2 regions of the Streptomyces sp. NPDC050743 genome follow, and region 2 is predicted to be linked to the other one. Evidence: predicted binding sites of a transcription regulator. Region 2 holds the regulator's gene; the other holds the start of a gene.
What was found. Region 2 encodes HrcA, which represses chaperone genes, less so after heat shock. Its sites were predicted from a motif close to TTNGCACTCNGNNNNNCNGAGTGCNAA; they were not measured.
Positions count from the first base shown of each region.

Region 1 (7,450 bases), on a different contig from region 2:
CGACGTTCAGGGTGCGGCGGCCTACGGTCATGTCGTCGATGCTGCGGTCTGTTGTTGTCTACCTGTATTCCCTCCTTATGTGTCACTTCTTCCGCTTGCTTCCCGTGGGGCGGGATGTCAGCTCTCGATCTGCTGTGACTCCGCGTCCTTCCGGCCGATCTCGATGCGGCGGGGCTTGGCCTCTTCCGTCACCGGGATCTTCACGGTGAGCACGCCGGCGTCGTAGTGGGCGGTGATCTTCTCAGGGTCGAGCGAGTCGCCCAGCAGAAGTTGGCGGCTGAAGACGCCGTGGGGCCGCTCGGCGACGAGCAGGTCGGCCTCCTTGGCGTCCGGGCCGGGCCGCTCGGCTCGCACGGTGAGCACGTTGCGCTCCACGTTGAGGTCGACGGTGTCGGGATCGACGCCGGGCAGGTCGAAGTGGGCGACGAAGGCGTCGCCGCTCTGATAGGCGTCGATCGGCATGAGGGCCGGCCGTGTCAGGGAGCCGAACATCTGCTGGGTTAGCCGGTCGAGGTCCCGGAAGGGATCGGTGCGGATGAGCGCAGCCATCGTGCAGCTCCTTTCACTTGGCGGGCTGCCCATTCCGGGCTCCGGGAGTCCGGAATGCCTTTGAAACCCGCTATACCTCCCCCCATCAATCCTTGACAAGAGGAGACTCAGGTTTTATCTCAGGAATTGAGGCAAGTAAGGGTGAAGTCGCAGCTCGCAGTGGGCGAGGAGGTGGCGGGATGCCGGCGCGGGACCAGGATGGAGACCTGTATGCGGTGCTGGGGGTGGAGCCCTCGGCGACAGCCGAGGTGATCACCTCTGCCTTCCGCGCCCGGGTGCGGGAGCTGCGCCCCGACACCCGCGTGGATGTGGTCACCGCCGAACGGTTCGGCGAGGTGCGGTCGGCGTACGAGACGCTCCGCGATCCGGTCCTGCGCGCGGCGTACGACCAGACGTACCAGCGGACGGCCGAGCGGGCATACGACCCCGGCCCTGTCGTCGCGCGGCCGGTCCGGCAGGCGCCGCGTTACCTCGTGGTGCTCGGGGTCGTGCGTCCCGAGCCTGCGCTGCGGGCCGGTCCCGTCCGGTGGGAGCCGGCATCCCGATGAAGCCCCGATCGCAAACGTGAAGCAGAGCATGGTGAGGAGGGAGAAGCAGATGGCGCGCTCGGTCGGTATCGACCTGGGAACGACGAACTCGGTTGTCTCGGTCCTCGAGGGCGGCGAGCCCACGGTCATCACGAATACGGAAGGCGCGCGGACCACCCCGTCGGTGGTGGCCTTCGCCAAGAACGGTGAGGTGCTGGTCGGTGAGGTCGCCAAGCGGCAGGCCGTGACCAACGTCGAGCGCACCGCCCGCTCGGTGAAGCGGCACATGGGCGATCACGGCTGGCGGTTCCCGGAGCATGGCAGCATCGACGGCAAGCGGTACACCGCGCAGGAGATCTCCGCGCGCGTGCTGCAGAAGCTGAAGCGGGACGCGGAGGCGTACTTGGGCGAGGACGTCACGGACGCGGTGATCACCGTACCCGCGTACTTCGACGACGCCCAGCGGCAGGCGACGAAGGAGGCCGGTGAGATCGCGGGCCTGAACGTGCTGCGGATCATCAACGAGCCGACGGCGGCGGCCCTGGCCTATGGGCTGGACAAGGAGAACGACCAGACGGTCCTCGTCTTCGACCTCGGCGGTGGCACCTTCGACGTGTCCCTGCTGGAGATGGGTGAGGGCGTCATCGAGGTGAAGGCCACCAACGGCGACACGCAGCTGGGCGGTGACGACTGGGACCAGCGGATCGTCGACCACCTGGTCAAGCAGTTCAAGAACAACTACGGCGTCGACCTGTCCAAGGACAAGATGGCCGTACAGCGGCTGCGCGAGGCCGCGGAGAAGGCCAAGATCGAGCTGTCCTCCTCGTCGGAGACCACGATCAACCTGCCCTACATCACCGCGTCCGCCGAGGGTCCGCTGCATCTGGACGAGAAGATGACCCGGGCCCAGTTCGAGCAGCTGACGTCCGATCTGCTGGAGCGGTGCAAGGCGCCGTTCCACAACGCGATCAAGGATGCCGGGATCAAGGTCTCCGACATCGACCACGTCGTTCTGGTGGGCGGCTCGACCCGTATGCCGGCGGTGACCGAGCTGGTGAAGGAGCTGACCGGCAAGGACCCGCACAAGGGTGTCAACCCCGACGAGGTCGTCGCCGTCGGCGCGAGCCTGCAGGCGGGTGTCCTCAAGGGCGAGGTCAAGGACGTCCTGCTGCTCGACGTCACTCCGCTGTCCCTGGGCATCGAGACCAAGGGCGGCATCATGACCAAGCTCATCGAGCGCAACACCACCATCCCGACCCGCCGTTCGGAGATCTTCACCACCGCTGAGGACAACCAGCCGTCGGTGACCATCCAGGTCTACCAGGGCGAGCGGGAGATCGCGGCGTACAACAAGAAGCTCGGCATGTTCGAGCTGACCGGCATCGCCCCGGCGCCGCGCGGGGTGCCGCAGATCGAGGTCGCCTTCGACATCGACGCCAACGGCATCATGCACGTCTCCGCCAAGGACCTGGGCACCGGCAAGGAACAGAAGATGACCGTCACCGGCGGCTCCGCGCTGCCCAAGGACGACATCGACCGCATGGTCCGGGAGGCCGAGCAGCACGCCGAGGAGGACCGCAAGCGGCGTGAGGACGCCGAGACCCGCAACCAGGGCGAGCAACTCGTCTACTCCACCGAGAAGCTCCTCAAGGACAACGCGGAGAACATCCCGGCGGACGCCAAGTCCGAGACGGAGACGGCGCTGACCGAACTGAAGGAGAAGCTGAAGGAGGAGGGTGCGGACACGGCGGCAATCCGGCAGGCGATCGACCGTACCGCGCAGGCCGCGCAGAAGATCGGAACGGCCCTGTACGAGAAGTCTCGGGCCGAGCAACCGGCGGGTGCGGCCGGAGCGTCCCCGGGCGGTGCGGCCGGTGAGCCCGAGGATGAAGTGGTGGACGCAGAGATCGTCGACGACGACAAGCCGGAGGCTGGCTGACGATGACCAGGAGCGCTCCGCAGAGCACCGAACTTGAGCAGCTGCGGCGCCTGGTTCAGGAGCGGACCGCCGACCTGCAGCGGATCAAGGCCGAGTACGACAACTACCGCAAGCGGGTGCGGCGGGACCGCCTGGCCGTGCGCGAGATCGCGGTGGCCAACGTGCTCAAGGCGCTGCTGCCTGTGCTGGACGCCGTCGACCGGGCGTGTGCCAACGAGCCGCTCACGCCCGGTCTGAGGGACATCGCCGACAGCCTGCAGGAGCAGCTCGGCTCGCTGGGCGTCACGTCGTTCGGTGAGGTGGGCGATCGGTTCGACCCGGCTTGTCACGACGCTCTGACGCACCATGTTGTCCCGGATGCGGACCGCTTGGTGTGCTCGGCGGTCCTGCGTCCCGGCTACCGTCTTGGCGAGAGCCTGCTGCGCCCGGCCACCGTGGAGGTCACCGGGCCGGCCCCGCCCGCGAGGAGCGCATCGACGCCGGAGTGCGGCGTACGGGATGCATCCGCCCCGGCAGGCAAGCCGCCGTTGCCCGTCTCGCGGAGCTGACAGGCTTGCCCTACCGGGGTGCCGGGGAAGAGGGCGTCGCATTGGATGCCCTGAGATTGCCGGCAAGCGGAGGTGACGAAACGATGCAGCATCATGAGTTCCTTGCTCGCGTACGTGAGCTCGGCGAATACGACAGCCAGGACGAAGCCGCGAAGGTCACCGAAGCGGTGCTGAGCGTGCTGGCCCAGCGCATCAGCCCCGGCGAGGTCGATGACCTTGCCTCCCAGCTGCCTGGACCGCTCGGACAGGCGCTGGCCGAGGCCAAGCAGGCGCAGGCCGAGAGCTTCGGGATCGAGGAGTTCTACCGCAGGGTCGCTGAGAGGACAGGGGCCCGGCCGCGCACGGCAGAGTGGGACGCCAGCGCGGTCCTGACCACCCTGGCTGGCGCCGTTTCCGGCGGTGAGCTGAACCAGATCATCAGCCAGCTCCCCTCCGGCTACGCCGTTCTGTTCGGCAAAGCCGACCTGGCCAGCTGAAACCGGGATCTGGGGCACCCCCGGATACGGCCACACCGTCGGCGTGGAGACCACCACCGGCGCTCGGCCAGGGTGTGGCCACCTCAGCCTGCGCATCCCGATCGTCGAGCGCGCCAAGCCTCGCAAGATCGCTGTCAGCGGGTCCAGGCGAGCGATCTCGGGCTGGCCGACCGGCCGCCGGGGACGAGTAGCGGCGGGGGACGGGCACCTGATCTCCCCCTCGCCCGCCCTCCGCGCCCCACCGGAGCACAGAGGCCGAAGAAGGGTGGCGGCCGACGTGACCTGGCGACACGAAGCGTTCCTCGAGCAGTTGGCGGGGCAGCCGGGCGGTGTGCTGCTCGTCAGGGCTGATGCCCCGCTGATATTGCCGGTGGGGTCGTCAGCCCAGCGGTCACGTACGCATCCCCAGCCTGCTCTCGCACGGCGGCGATCCGGGCGGCACGCCAGGCTGGTCTGCAGGTTCTGTTCTCCGAGGTGTGCCGCACGCTCGCCCGTACGGGGTTCGACGTTGCGGCGGCGAGTGCCGCGGGGAAGGCACGGGATTGAGGGTCCGCCAGGAGCAGGACGCGGTGGTCGTCGGCTGGCTGCCGGCACAAGAGCTGGACCCGGTGGGCAGGCAGGTCGCGGAGTACGGGGGATTCGGGCCGCGCTGCACCAGGCGTTACTGGAGATCCTCACGCAGGCCGGCTGCGCGGTCCAAGCCGACCGGCACAGTGGAGAGGTACGGATCAAGCCGGTTTAGAACGCCGAAGGAAGCTGGCGGGATTATCTGGCCCGGGCGCACTGCTTGGGCGCGCTCGGGGCAGGAGTTGTGACAGCACACTTCCCCGTGGCCTCCGCGTCGCGGCGTGCTTCCTCTCGGGGGCGGCATCGCGTGCTCGCTGCTCCGGCCGCGCCGCGGAGGCAGTGCACCCTCCGGCAACAGCAGGCACGCCGCGGCGCGTACCGGCTACCGCCTCGGCGACCGTCTGCTGCGCCCGGCCACCTGGAGGTCACCGGACCGGCTCCATCCCCGAGGAGCCCGCTCCGTCCCGGCACCCCTGCCAGTCCCTCTCGGATGCGCAACGGCGTTGACCGCCCGCAGCTATCCGAGGCGGCCACTTGCCCCTGGGCAAGCCGAAGTGCTAAGCGAGGAATTGGCACTCTCGCGGTGAGAGTGCTAACGGCTGGGTCGGGTGACGTGCTCGTGCGGCCGTGAGGGAAACCTCCGGCGCGCGGGTGAACGTCGCGGGCGTCAACCCGGGCCACTGTCATCGACTCAAGGAGTCGATGCGGAGGAGACCGCACCCGATGACTGCGAAGATCATCGCTTATGAGGAGGAGGCGCGCCGCGCTCTGGTGCGCGGCATGAACCAGCTCGCGGGCGCCGTGAAGGTGACGCTCGGCCCCAAGGGTCGCAACGTGGTCCTGGACAAGAAGTGGGGCGCCCCCACGATCACCAAGGATGGTGTCTCCATCGCCAAGGAGATCGAGCTTCAGGACCCGTACGAGAAGATTGGCGCCGAGCTGGTCAAGGAAGTCGCCAAGAAGACGGACGACGTCGCCGGTGACGGTACGACCACCGCGACCGTGCTCGCCCAGGCCCTGGTCAAGGAGGGGCTGCGCAACGTCGCCGCCGGCGCCAACCCGATGGCTCTCAAGCGCGGTATCGAGAAGGCCGTCGAGGCCGTATCCGCGGCCGTGTTGGAGCAGGCCAAGGAGCTGGAGACCAAGGAGGAGATCGCCAGCACGGCCGCGGTGTCTGCGGGCGGGGACCGGGCGATCGGTGAGCTGATCGCCGAGGCCATGGACAAGGTCGGCAAGGAAGGCGTCATCACCGTCGAGGAGTCCAACACCTTCGGCCTGGAGCTGGAGCTCACCGAGGGTATGCGCTTCGACAAGGGCTACATCTCGCCGTACTTCGTCACCGACGCCGAACGCATGGAAGCGGTCCTGGAGGACCCGTACATCCTGCTGGTCGGCTCCAAGGTCACTGCGGTGAAGGATCTGCTGCCGCTGCTGGAGCAGGTGATGCGGGAGAGCCGGCCGCTCCTGGTGATCGCCGAGGACGTGGAGGGCGAGGCGCTGGCGACCCTGGTCGTCAACAAGATCCGCGGCACCTTCAAGTCCGTCGCCGTCAAGGCCCCGGGCTTCGGCGACCGCCGCAAGGCGATGCTCGGCGACATGGCCGTGCTCACCGGTGCCACGGTCGTGTCCGAGGAGGTCGGCCTGAAGCTGGAGAGCGCCGACCTGGGCGTGCTGGGCCGGGCCCGCAAGGTGGTCGTCACCAAGGACGACACCACTATCGTGGAGGGCGCCGGTGACGCCGCCGCGATCGAGGGCCGGGTCAAGCAGATCCGCGCCGAGATCGAGCGCTCGGACTCCGACTACGACCGCGAGAAGCTGCAGGAGCGCTTGGCCAAGCTCGCCGGCGGCGTGGCCGTGATCAAGGCTGGTGCCGCCACCGAGGTGGAGCTCAAGGAGCGCAAGCACCGCATCGAGGACGCCGTCCGCAACGCGAAGGCCGCCGTCGAGGAGGGCATCGTCGCCGGTGGAGGCGTGGCCCTGCTGCAGGCGTCCGAGAAGGCGTTCGAGAAGCTGGAGGTGGACGACGAGGAGCGGACCGGTGTGGAGATGGTCCGCCGCGCGCTGACCGCTCCGCTGCAGCAGATCGCCCGCAACGCCGGCCTGGAGGGCGGTGTCGTGGTGGAGAAGGTCCGCACGCTGCCCGTCGGCCACGGTCTGAACGCCGCGACCGGCGAGTACGTGGACATGCTGGCCGCGGGCATCATCGACCCGGCGAAGGTGACCCGCTCCGCGCTGCAGAACGCCGCTTCCATCGCCGCGCTGTTCCTCACCACGGAGGCCGTCATCGCCGACAAGCCCGAGGAAAAGGAACCGGCCGCCGCGGGGGCCGGCGCCGAATTCTGATCGCCGCGTGCCCGGAGCCGGACCGAGGCGGGCGCCGGTGGCCGCAACAGCAGACCGCCGGCGCCCGCCTGGCGGCGCGCATGGGAACCCCGGGGGACTCGTGCACCGGCAGCCGACCGGAATAGGTGTGGTCAGCCTGTTGCCGTTCTCCTGAGCCCGGAGGAATGGTGGCCCGTAGGCCAGACGCCCGGTGGAGAGGAGAGCCGCCAGCGCTGCTCCAGTTCATCTGCAGGGGGGCGACATGAGAGTCGAAGTGGTCCAACCCGCTGCCGGCGTGTTGTTCGGCGTCCCGAACGACAGGCACGAGGAGATCATTACGCTCATCGACGCCGTTGCCAGGACACCGCAGGTACACGTCTCCGGTCTGGCCGCAGCATTCGGCGAATGGTGCTGGCTTGTCTACACCGCCCACGACGACATCATCGAAGTCCTCGACGTCGGCTGCGCACGATGACCCTGAAAGCCGAGCCAGGGACGAGTCTCCTGCGGAACCCGGGCCTC
Region 1 covers NZ_JBITGJ010000144.1:1,481-8,930, forward strand. Annotated here, with positions in the region: gene ACIBJF_RS47835 (Hsp20/alpha crystallin family protein) at 118-549, opposite strand; gene ACIBJF_RS47840 (J domain-containing protein) at 729-1,097, shown strand; gene dnaK (molecular chaperone DnaK) at 1,147-3,015, shown strand; gene grpE (nucleotide exchange factor GrpE) at 3,018-3,563, shown strand; gene ACIBJF_RS47855 (DUF2267 domain-containing protein) at 3,647-4,039, shown strand; gene groL (chaperonin GroEL) at 5,330-6,949, shown strand; gene ACIBJF_RS47865 (hypothetical protein) at 7,191-7,403, shown strand; gene ACIBJF_RS47870 (lipase maturation factor family protein) at 7,449-7,450, opposite strand, start outside.
Region 1: groL (chaperonin GroEL) is a predicted target of HrcA. The motif match lies at 5,176-5,202, and genes of this name have one in related genera.

Region 2 (7,450 bases):
TCTCGCCCTCGGTGGGCAGTTCGGCGGTGGCCAGCCGCCCGCTCTCGTGCTCGAAGTCGGAGTGGAGCACGGCGGCGAAGTCGGCTTTGGCCAGAAGTGCGGCAACCTGCTTGGTGCTTGCCGCGTCCGCGACCCGCGGGAAGCGCAGCCGGCGGGACTGCTTGCCGGCCTCGCGCGCGGTGGCCCGCCACTTGGCGAGCGCCTTGTGACCCCGCTCGCCCTTCCACTGGGTGATGCACCGGGCGGCCTGCCAGGGCACGATCGCGTCGACGCCGGTCTCCGTCATCGTCTCGACGGCGAGTTCGCCCCGGTCGCCCTTCGGGAGCGCCTGGACCACGGTGATACGGGGGCTGGGCTCGGGCTCCACCGGGAACTCGAACGGCTCGACCACCAGGTGGTCCTTGCCCGACACGCTGACGACGACCCCGGCGGCCCCGCGGCCCTCGCCGTCCGTCAGCACCACGTTCTCGCCGGGCTGCATCCGCCGTACGGAGACCGCGTGCCGCCCCTCGGGGCCCGTGACGTCGACGACCGAGCCGGGGCCCACGCCCTCCAGCGAGTCGACGACGAACACCGGCGCGGTCATCGCAGGCCTCCCTTGGCCGACAACGCTGTCCGGGCGGCGTCGAGTTCGGCGGCCAGCACCTCCACGAGCTCCCCGGCGGGCAGCTCGCGGGCCAGCCGGTGCCCCTGCCCCGCCCACAGCGCCATGCCCTGCGCGTCCCCGGCCTTGGCGGCGGCCTTGCGCAGCGGCGCGGTGAGGTGGTGGATCTCCGGGTAGGCGGCGGGGGCGTACGGGCCGTGCTCGCGCAGGAAGCGGTTGACCAGTCCGCGCGCCGGGCGGCCGGAGAAGGCGCGGGTCAACTCGGTGCGCGAGAAAAGGGGGTTGGTCAGCGCCTGCTTGTACACGGCCTGGGCGCCGGACTCGGGGGTGGCGAGGAAGGCGGTGCCCAGCTGGGCCGCGCTCGCGCCGGCCGCGAGGACGGCGGCGATCTGACTGCCGCGCATGATGCCGCCGGCGGCGACGACCGGGATGCTCACGGCCTCGCGGATCTGCGTGACCAGTGACAGCAGCCCGATGCCGGAGCCGTCGTTCTCGGGGAGGTCCCGGTGGGTTCCCTGATGGCCGCCGGCCTCCACGCCCTGCGCGATCACCGCGTCCGCCCCGGCCCGCTCGACGGCGCGGGCCTCCTCCGTGGTGGTGGCGGTGACCAGGGTGTAGGTGCCGACGCGGCGCAGGCTGTCGAAGACGTCCCGGCTCGGCACACCGAAGTGGAAGGAGACCACGGGCACCGGGTTGTCGAGGAGCACGGCGAGCTTGGCGTCGTAACCGTCGTCCCGGCCGCTGTCCGGGTCGCCCAGCTCGGTCTCGTACCAGGCGGCCTCGCCGGCCAGCTGGTGGGCGTAGACCTCCACGGCGCCGGACTCGGCATGCTCGGACTGCGGCATGAACACGTTCACGCCGAAGGGCCGGCTCGTGAGCCCCCGCAGCTGCTTGATCTCCTGGTACATGCCGTCGGCGGTCTTGTATCCGGCGGCGAGAAACCCGAGACCACCGGCCTCGCAGACGGCGGCGGCGAGCTGCGGGACGGAGACACCGCCCGCCATGGGGGCCTGCACGATCGGGTGGGGGAAGAGATCGGTCAGCGCGGAGGACATGACCGCATGTTGTCACGTCCGTCGAACAAGTCCGAATCCGGGCGTCCGATGGCATAAACCACTGGCATACGGGGTGCCGAGGCACCCCGTATGGCCTCCGTGAGCGGTTGCTCAGCGCCCGTTGAAGGCATCCTTCAAACGCGAGAACAACCCCTGCTGCCCCGGCTGACCGTGTCTGCCCGGCGGGACGACCCCCGGACCCCCGGCCACGCCGCAGCGCACGTCAGCGCCCGTTGAACGCATCCTTCAAACGCGAGAACAACCCCTGCTGCCCCGGCTGGAACTGCCCCTGCGGCCGCTCCTCGCCGCGCAGCTTGGCCAGCTCCCGCAGCAGGCGCTCCTGCTCGGGGTCCAGCTTGGTCGGGGTCTGCACCTCGACGTGCACGATCAGGTCACCCCGGCCGCCGCCGCGCAGATGCGTGACGCCGCGGTTGTGCAGCGGGATCGACTGGCCGGACTGGGTGCCGGGCCGGATGTCGACCTCCTCCATGCCGTCCAGCGTCTCCAGCGGCACCTTGGTGCCGAGCGCCGCCGCGGTCATCGGGATGGTGACCGTGCAGTGCAGGTCGTCGCCGCGCCGCTGGAAGGTCGGGTGCGGCAGCTCGTGGATCTCCACGTACAGGTCACCGGCCGGACCGCCGCCGGGACCGACCTCGCCCTCACCGGCGAGCTGGATCCGCGTGCCGTTGTCGACACCGGCCGGGATCTTCACGGTCAGGGTGCGGCGGGAACGGACCCGGCCGTCGCCGGCGCACTCGGGGCACGGGGTCGGCACGACGGTCCCGAAGCCCTGGCACTGCGGGCAGGGACGCGAGGTCATGACCTGGCCGAGGAAGGACCGGGTGACCTGCGAGACCTCACCGCGGCCACGGCACATGTCACACGTCTGGGCGGTCGTACCGGGCGCCGCGCCCTCGCCGTTGCAGGTGTTGCAGACGACCGCCGTGTCGACCTGGATGTCCTTGGTGGTCCCGAAGGCCGCCTCGTCCAGCTCGACCTCGATGCGGATCATCGCGTCCTGGCCGCGCCGGGTGCGCGAGCGCGGGCCGCGCTGCGACGCCGTACCGAAGAACGCGTCCATGATGTCGGAGAAGTTGCCGAAGCCGCCGGCCCCGAAGCCGCCCGCGCCGGCGCCGCCCGCCTGCGAGAGCGGGTCGCCGCCGAGGTCGTAGACCTGCTTCTTCTGCGGGTCCGACAGCACCTCGTAAGCGGCGTTGATCTCCTTGAACCGCTCCTGGGTCTTCGGGTCCGGGTTGACGTCCGGGTGCAGCTCGCGCGCGAGCCGGCGGAACGCCTTCTTGATCTCATCCTGCGACGCGTCGCGGCGCACGCCGAGAACGGCGTAGTAGTCCGTGGCCACTTACGACTCCGCCAGGATCTGTCCGACGTACCGTGCCACTGCGCGTACCGCTCCCATCGTTCCCGGATAGTCCATGCGGGTCGGTCCGACCACGCCGAGCTTGGCAACCGCCTCGCCGCCCGAACCGTAGCCGACCGACACCACGGAGGTGGAGTTGAGTCCCTCGTGGGCGTTCTCGTGCCCGATACGCACCGTCACGCCCGGATCCTTCGCCTCGCCCAGGAGCTTGAGGAGCACGACCTGCTCCTCCAGAGCCTCCAGGACGGGCCGGATCGTGAGGGGAAAGTCATGCCCGAAGCGGGTGAGATTGGCGGTACCGCCGATCATCAGCCGCTCCTCGTTCTCCTCGACCAGCGTCTCCAGAAGAGTGGAGAGCACCGTCGAGACCGTACCGCGGTCCTCGGGATCGAAGGCCTCCGGCAGGTCCTCGACCAGCGTCGGCACGTCCGAGAACCGGCGGCCCGCGACCCGGCTGTTCAGCCGCGCCCGCAGATCGGCGAGGGAGGTCTCGCCGAAGGGCGCCGGGCAGTCGACCATCCGCTGCTCGACCCGGCCGGTGTCCGTGATCAGCACGAGCATCACGCGCGCGGGGGCGAGCGAGAGCAGTTCCACGTGCCGCACGGTGGACCGGGTCAGGGACGGGTACTGCACGATGGCGACCTGCCGGGTGAGCTGCGCGAGCAGCCGGACCGTGCGCGCCACGACGTCGTCGAGGTCGACGGCGCCCTCCAGGAAGTTCTGGATGGCGCGCCGCTCGGGCGCGGTCATCGGCTTCACGCCCGCCAGCTTGTCCACGAACAGCCGATAGCCCTTGTCCGTGGGGATCCGCCCGGCGCTGGTGTGCGGCTGGGCGATGTACCCCTCGTCCTCCAGGGCCGCCATGTCGTTACGGACCGTCGCCGGGGACACGCCGAGGTTGTGCCGCTCGGTCAGGGCCTTCGACCCGACCGGCTCCTCGGTGCCGACGTAGTCCTGGACGATGGCGCGCAGCACCTGAAGCCTGCGTTCACTCAGCATTCGCGCGCACCTCCAGCATGTCGTCCCCTCGGTCCTGGTCGGCCCTGCGGTTCGTCCGCCTGGCACTCTTCGCATGCGAGTGCCAGCGTTCCCGGGCCCAGTGTACGGCTGTCGGGTACACCCGGGGCAAGGTCGGTGCGGTCCCGGCGGCTCGTGCGGCTAGCGTCGCGGTATGACGGTGACTTGGGAAGAGCTGGGGTGGGAACGACTGGCCCCGGGGGTCGGGCGGTGCCGGCTGCCCGGCTGGGACTGCACGGTCGGGCTGGTCCTCGGGGAGGGTACGGCGCTGATGGTGGACGCCGGCTCCAGCCTGGCCGAGGGCGCGCGGCTGCGGACACAGGCCGAGGAACTGGCCGGCGGCCGTGTGACCCATCTCGCGCTGACCCACCCCCACTTCGACCATGTCTTCGGGGCGGCGGCCTTCGCGGGGGCGCAGCTGTACGGGGCGGTGGGCGTCGACGCGGTGCTGGCCCACGAACGCGACGAGCTGCGCATGGACGCCGTGAGAAACGGACTCGCGGTGGCGGACGCGGACGAGGCGGTGGACGCGCTGGTGCCGCCCGGCCATCCGGTCTCCGGCGAGTGGACGCTGGACCTCGGGGGCGGCCGGCAGGTTCTGCTGGCGAACGTGGGTCCGGGGCATACCGCGCATGATCTGGCGGTGCTGGTCCCAGGAGATCCCGAGGTGGTGTTCTGCGGCGACCTGGTCGAGGAGTCCGGCGAGCCCCAGGCGGGCCCGGACGCGGTCCCGTCCCGCTGGCCGGACGCCTTGGACCGGCTTCTCTCCCTGGGCGGCGAGGACGCGCTGTACGTTCCCGGTCACGGAGCGGTGGTGGACGCGGCGTTCGTACGACGGCAGCGCGACGAGCTGGCGGCCCGTTTCGGCGTGTCGTGAGCGCGGCCGTACGGCTTCTCCTATCGTCACTCGAATGCGCCCACCCGTCTCCCGCCACCGCCCTTCCAACGAGGGCCCTTCGGGCCCGCGCCCTCGTTTGTACTCCGCCGACCTGACCCCGCCGTGGAAGAAGCCGAAGCCCGTGCCTGAGGTGCCGGCGGAGCCGGGCCTGGTGGTGGAGGAGCCCGGCACCGGGTTCTGCGGGGCGGTGATCCGCTGCGAGGCGGGCACGGTGACCCTGGAGGACCGCTTCGGCAAGCACCGGGTGTTCCCGCTGGAGCCGCGGGGCTTCCTGCTGGAGGGGCGCGTGGTGACGCTGGTGAGGCCTTCCGGCGGTCCGGTACGGCCCACCCGTACGGCCTCCGGCTCGGTCGCCGTCCCCGGCGCCCGCGCCCGCGTGGCCCGCGCCGGCCGCATCTACGTCGAGGGCCGGCACGACGCCGAGCTGGTCGAGAAGGTGTGGGGCGACGACCTGCGCATCGAGGGCGTGGTCGTGGAGTACCTGGAGGGCGTGGACGACCTGCCGTCGATCGTCGCCTCCTTCGCACCGGGCCCGGACGCCCGCCTGGGTGTTCTGGTGGACCACTTGGTGCCGGGCACGAAGGAGTGGCGGATCGCGGAGTCGGTGACCAGCGAGTACGCGCTGGTGGTCGGCCACCCGTACATCGACATCTGGCAGGCGGTGAAGCCGGCCGCGCTGGGGATCGAGGCGTGGCCCACGATTCCGCGGGGGCAGGACTGGAAGACGGGGGTGTGCCGGGCACTGGGCTGGCCGTCGGAGAACACCGGGGCGGTGTGGCAGGCGATCCTGAAGCGGGTGGGGTCCTACAAGGACCTGGAGCCGGAGCTGCTGGGGCGGGTGGAGGAGCTGATCGACTTCGTCACGGGTAGCGGTGGGGCCTGACGTTGGGGAACGTTCCGAACTCGGTGGTGTCCAGTTCGAGTCCCAGATCCTCCAACGGGACTGGATCACCGAACTTGATGATCTCCTGGCTGCGGTAGTCAGCGTCCTCGCCCTGGCCCGAAGGCTTTGTCAACAGGACGCAGTGCGCCATGACCGGGTCAAGGACGAGGTAGGCGGGAATCTTTCCCGCCGCGTAGATCGAGCGCTTGACCACGTAGTCCTGGTGGACGCTGGACTTGGAGACGACCTCGACGACCATCGTGATCAGCCCGGACGGCAACAGGCGCCCTGAACGCGGCATTGCATCGCGCTCCATTACCACCAAGTCCGGCACCGGCTCGCTGGCCTCGTCAAGGATGTCGACGTCCTGGGTCTGAAGCCGAGCCCACCGCTTGCGCGGGATTTGGTCAAACACGTCTTCCACGATCATGTTGTGGACCAGATCAGGGCTGGCCATCATCACGATTACCCCCCGGAGAAGCTCGACTTTGACGCCCTCGGGAGCCTCGAACTCCTCGAAGAACTTCGTCATCCCACGCTCGTCCACAGCGGTCATCTCCGTGGCCCTCCACATCCGCCGCGTCCTTTTGGCGGCAGCCTACGAACCAGGTTAGGGACCGAACCGGCGCTCCGGGGGGATTCACTCGCCGGAGTGATCAGTCCACCAGGTCCCGCACCACCGCGTCCGCCAGCAACCGCCCCCGCAGCGTCAGCACGGCCCGCCCCTCCTCGTACGGCCCTTCCTGGAGGAGCCCCTCAGCCAGCGCCCGCCGGGACGCCGCAAGCCCCTCCTCCTTCAGCAAGGACAGCGGCGCCCCCTCCCGCAGCCGCAGTTCCAGCAGGATCCGCTCCACGCGCCGGTCCTCCTCGGACAGCAGCTCACGCCCCGCCCCGGGGGAGCGGCCGGAGGCGAGCGCCGCCGCGTACGCCCCCGGATGCTTCACGTTCCACCAGCGCACCCCGGCCACGTGCGAGTGCGCCCCGGGACCCGCGCCCCACCAGTCGGCGCCGCGCCAGTACAGCTCGTTGTGCAGGCACCGGCCCGCCTGAGAGGTGGCCCAGTTGGAGACCTCGTACCAGTCGAAGCCCGCCTTGCTCAGGGTCTCCTCGGCGATCAGGTAGCGGTCCGCGTGCACGTCGTCGTCGGTCATGGGGACCTCGCCCCGGCGGATCCTGCGGGCGAGCTGCGTGCCCTCCTCGACGATCAGCGCGTACGCGCTGATGTGGTCCGGCCCCGCCCCGATCGCCGCGTCCAGCGAGGCCCGCCAGTCGTCGTCGCTCTCGCCGGGGGTGCCGTAGATCAGGTCCAGGTTCACGTGCTCGAAGCCCGCCGCCCGCGCCTCCGCGACACAGGCCTCGGGGCGGCCGGGCGTGTGGGTGCGGTCCAGGATCTTCAGCACATGCTGCCGCGCGCTCTGCATGCCGAAGGAGATCCGGTTGAAGCCGCCCTCCCGGAGGGTGGCGAGGTACGCCGGGTCGACCGACTCCGGGTTCGCCTCGGTCGTGACCTCGGCGTCCGGCGCCAGGCCGAACTCCTCGCGGATGGCGGCCAGCATCCGTACGAGATCGTCGGCGGCCAGCAGTGTCGGCGTACCGCCCCCGACGAAGACCGTAC
Region 2 covers NZ_JBITGJ010000008.1:75,703-83,152, reverse strand. Annotated here, with positions in the region: gene ACIBJF_RS11625 (16S rRNA (uracil(1498)-N(3))-methyltransferase) at 1-586, opposite strand, end outside; gene ACIBJF_RS11620 (nitronate monooxygenase) at 583-1,659, opposite strand; gene dnaJ (molecular chaperone DnaJ) at 1,883-3,019, opposite strand; gene hrcA (heat-inducible transcriptional repressor HrcA) at 3,020-4,036, opposite strand; gene ACIBJF_RS11605 (MBL fold metallo-hydrolase) at 4,209-4,931, shown strand; gene ACIBJF_RS11600 (DUF3097 domain-containing protein) at 4,966-5,835, shown strand; gene ACIBJF_RS11595 (Uma2 family endonuclease) at 5,813-6,409, opposite strand; gene hemW (radical SAM family heme chaperone HemW) at 6,492-7,450, opposite strand, start outside.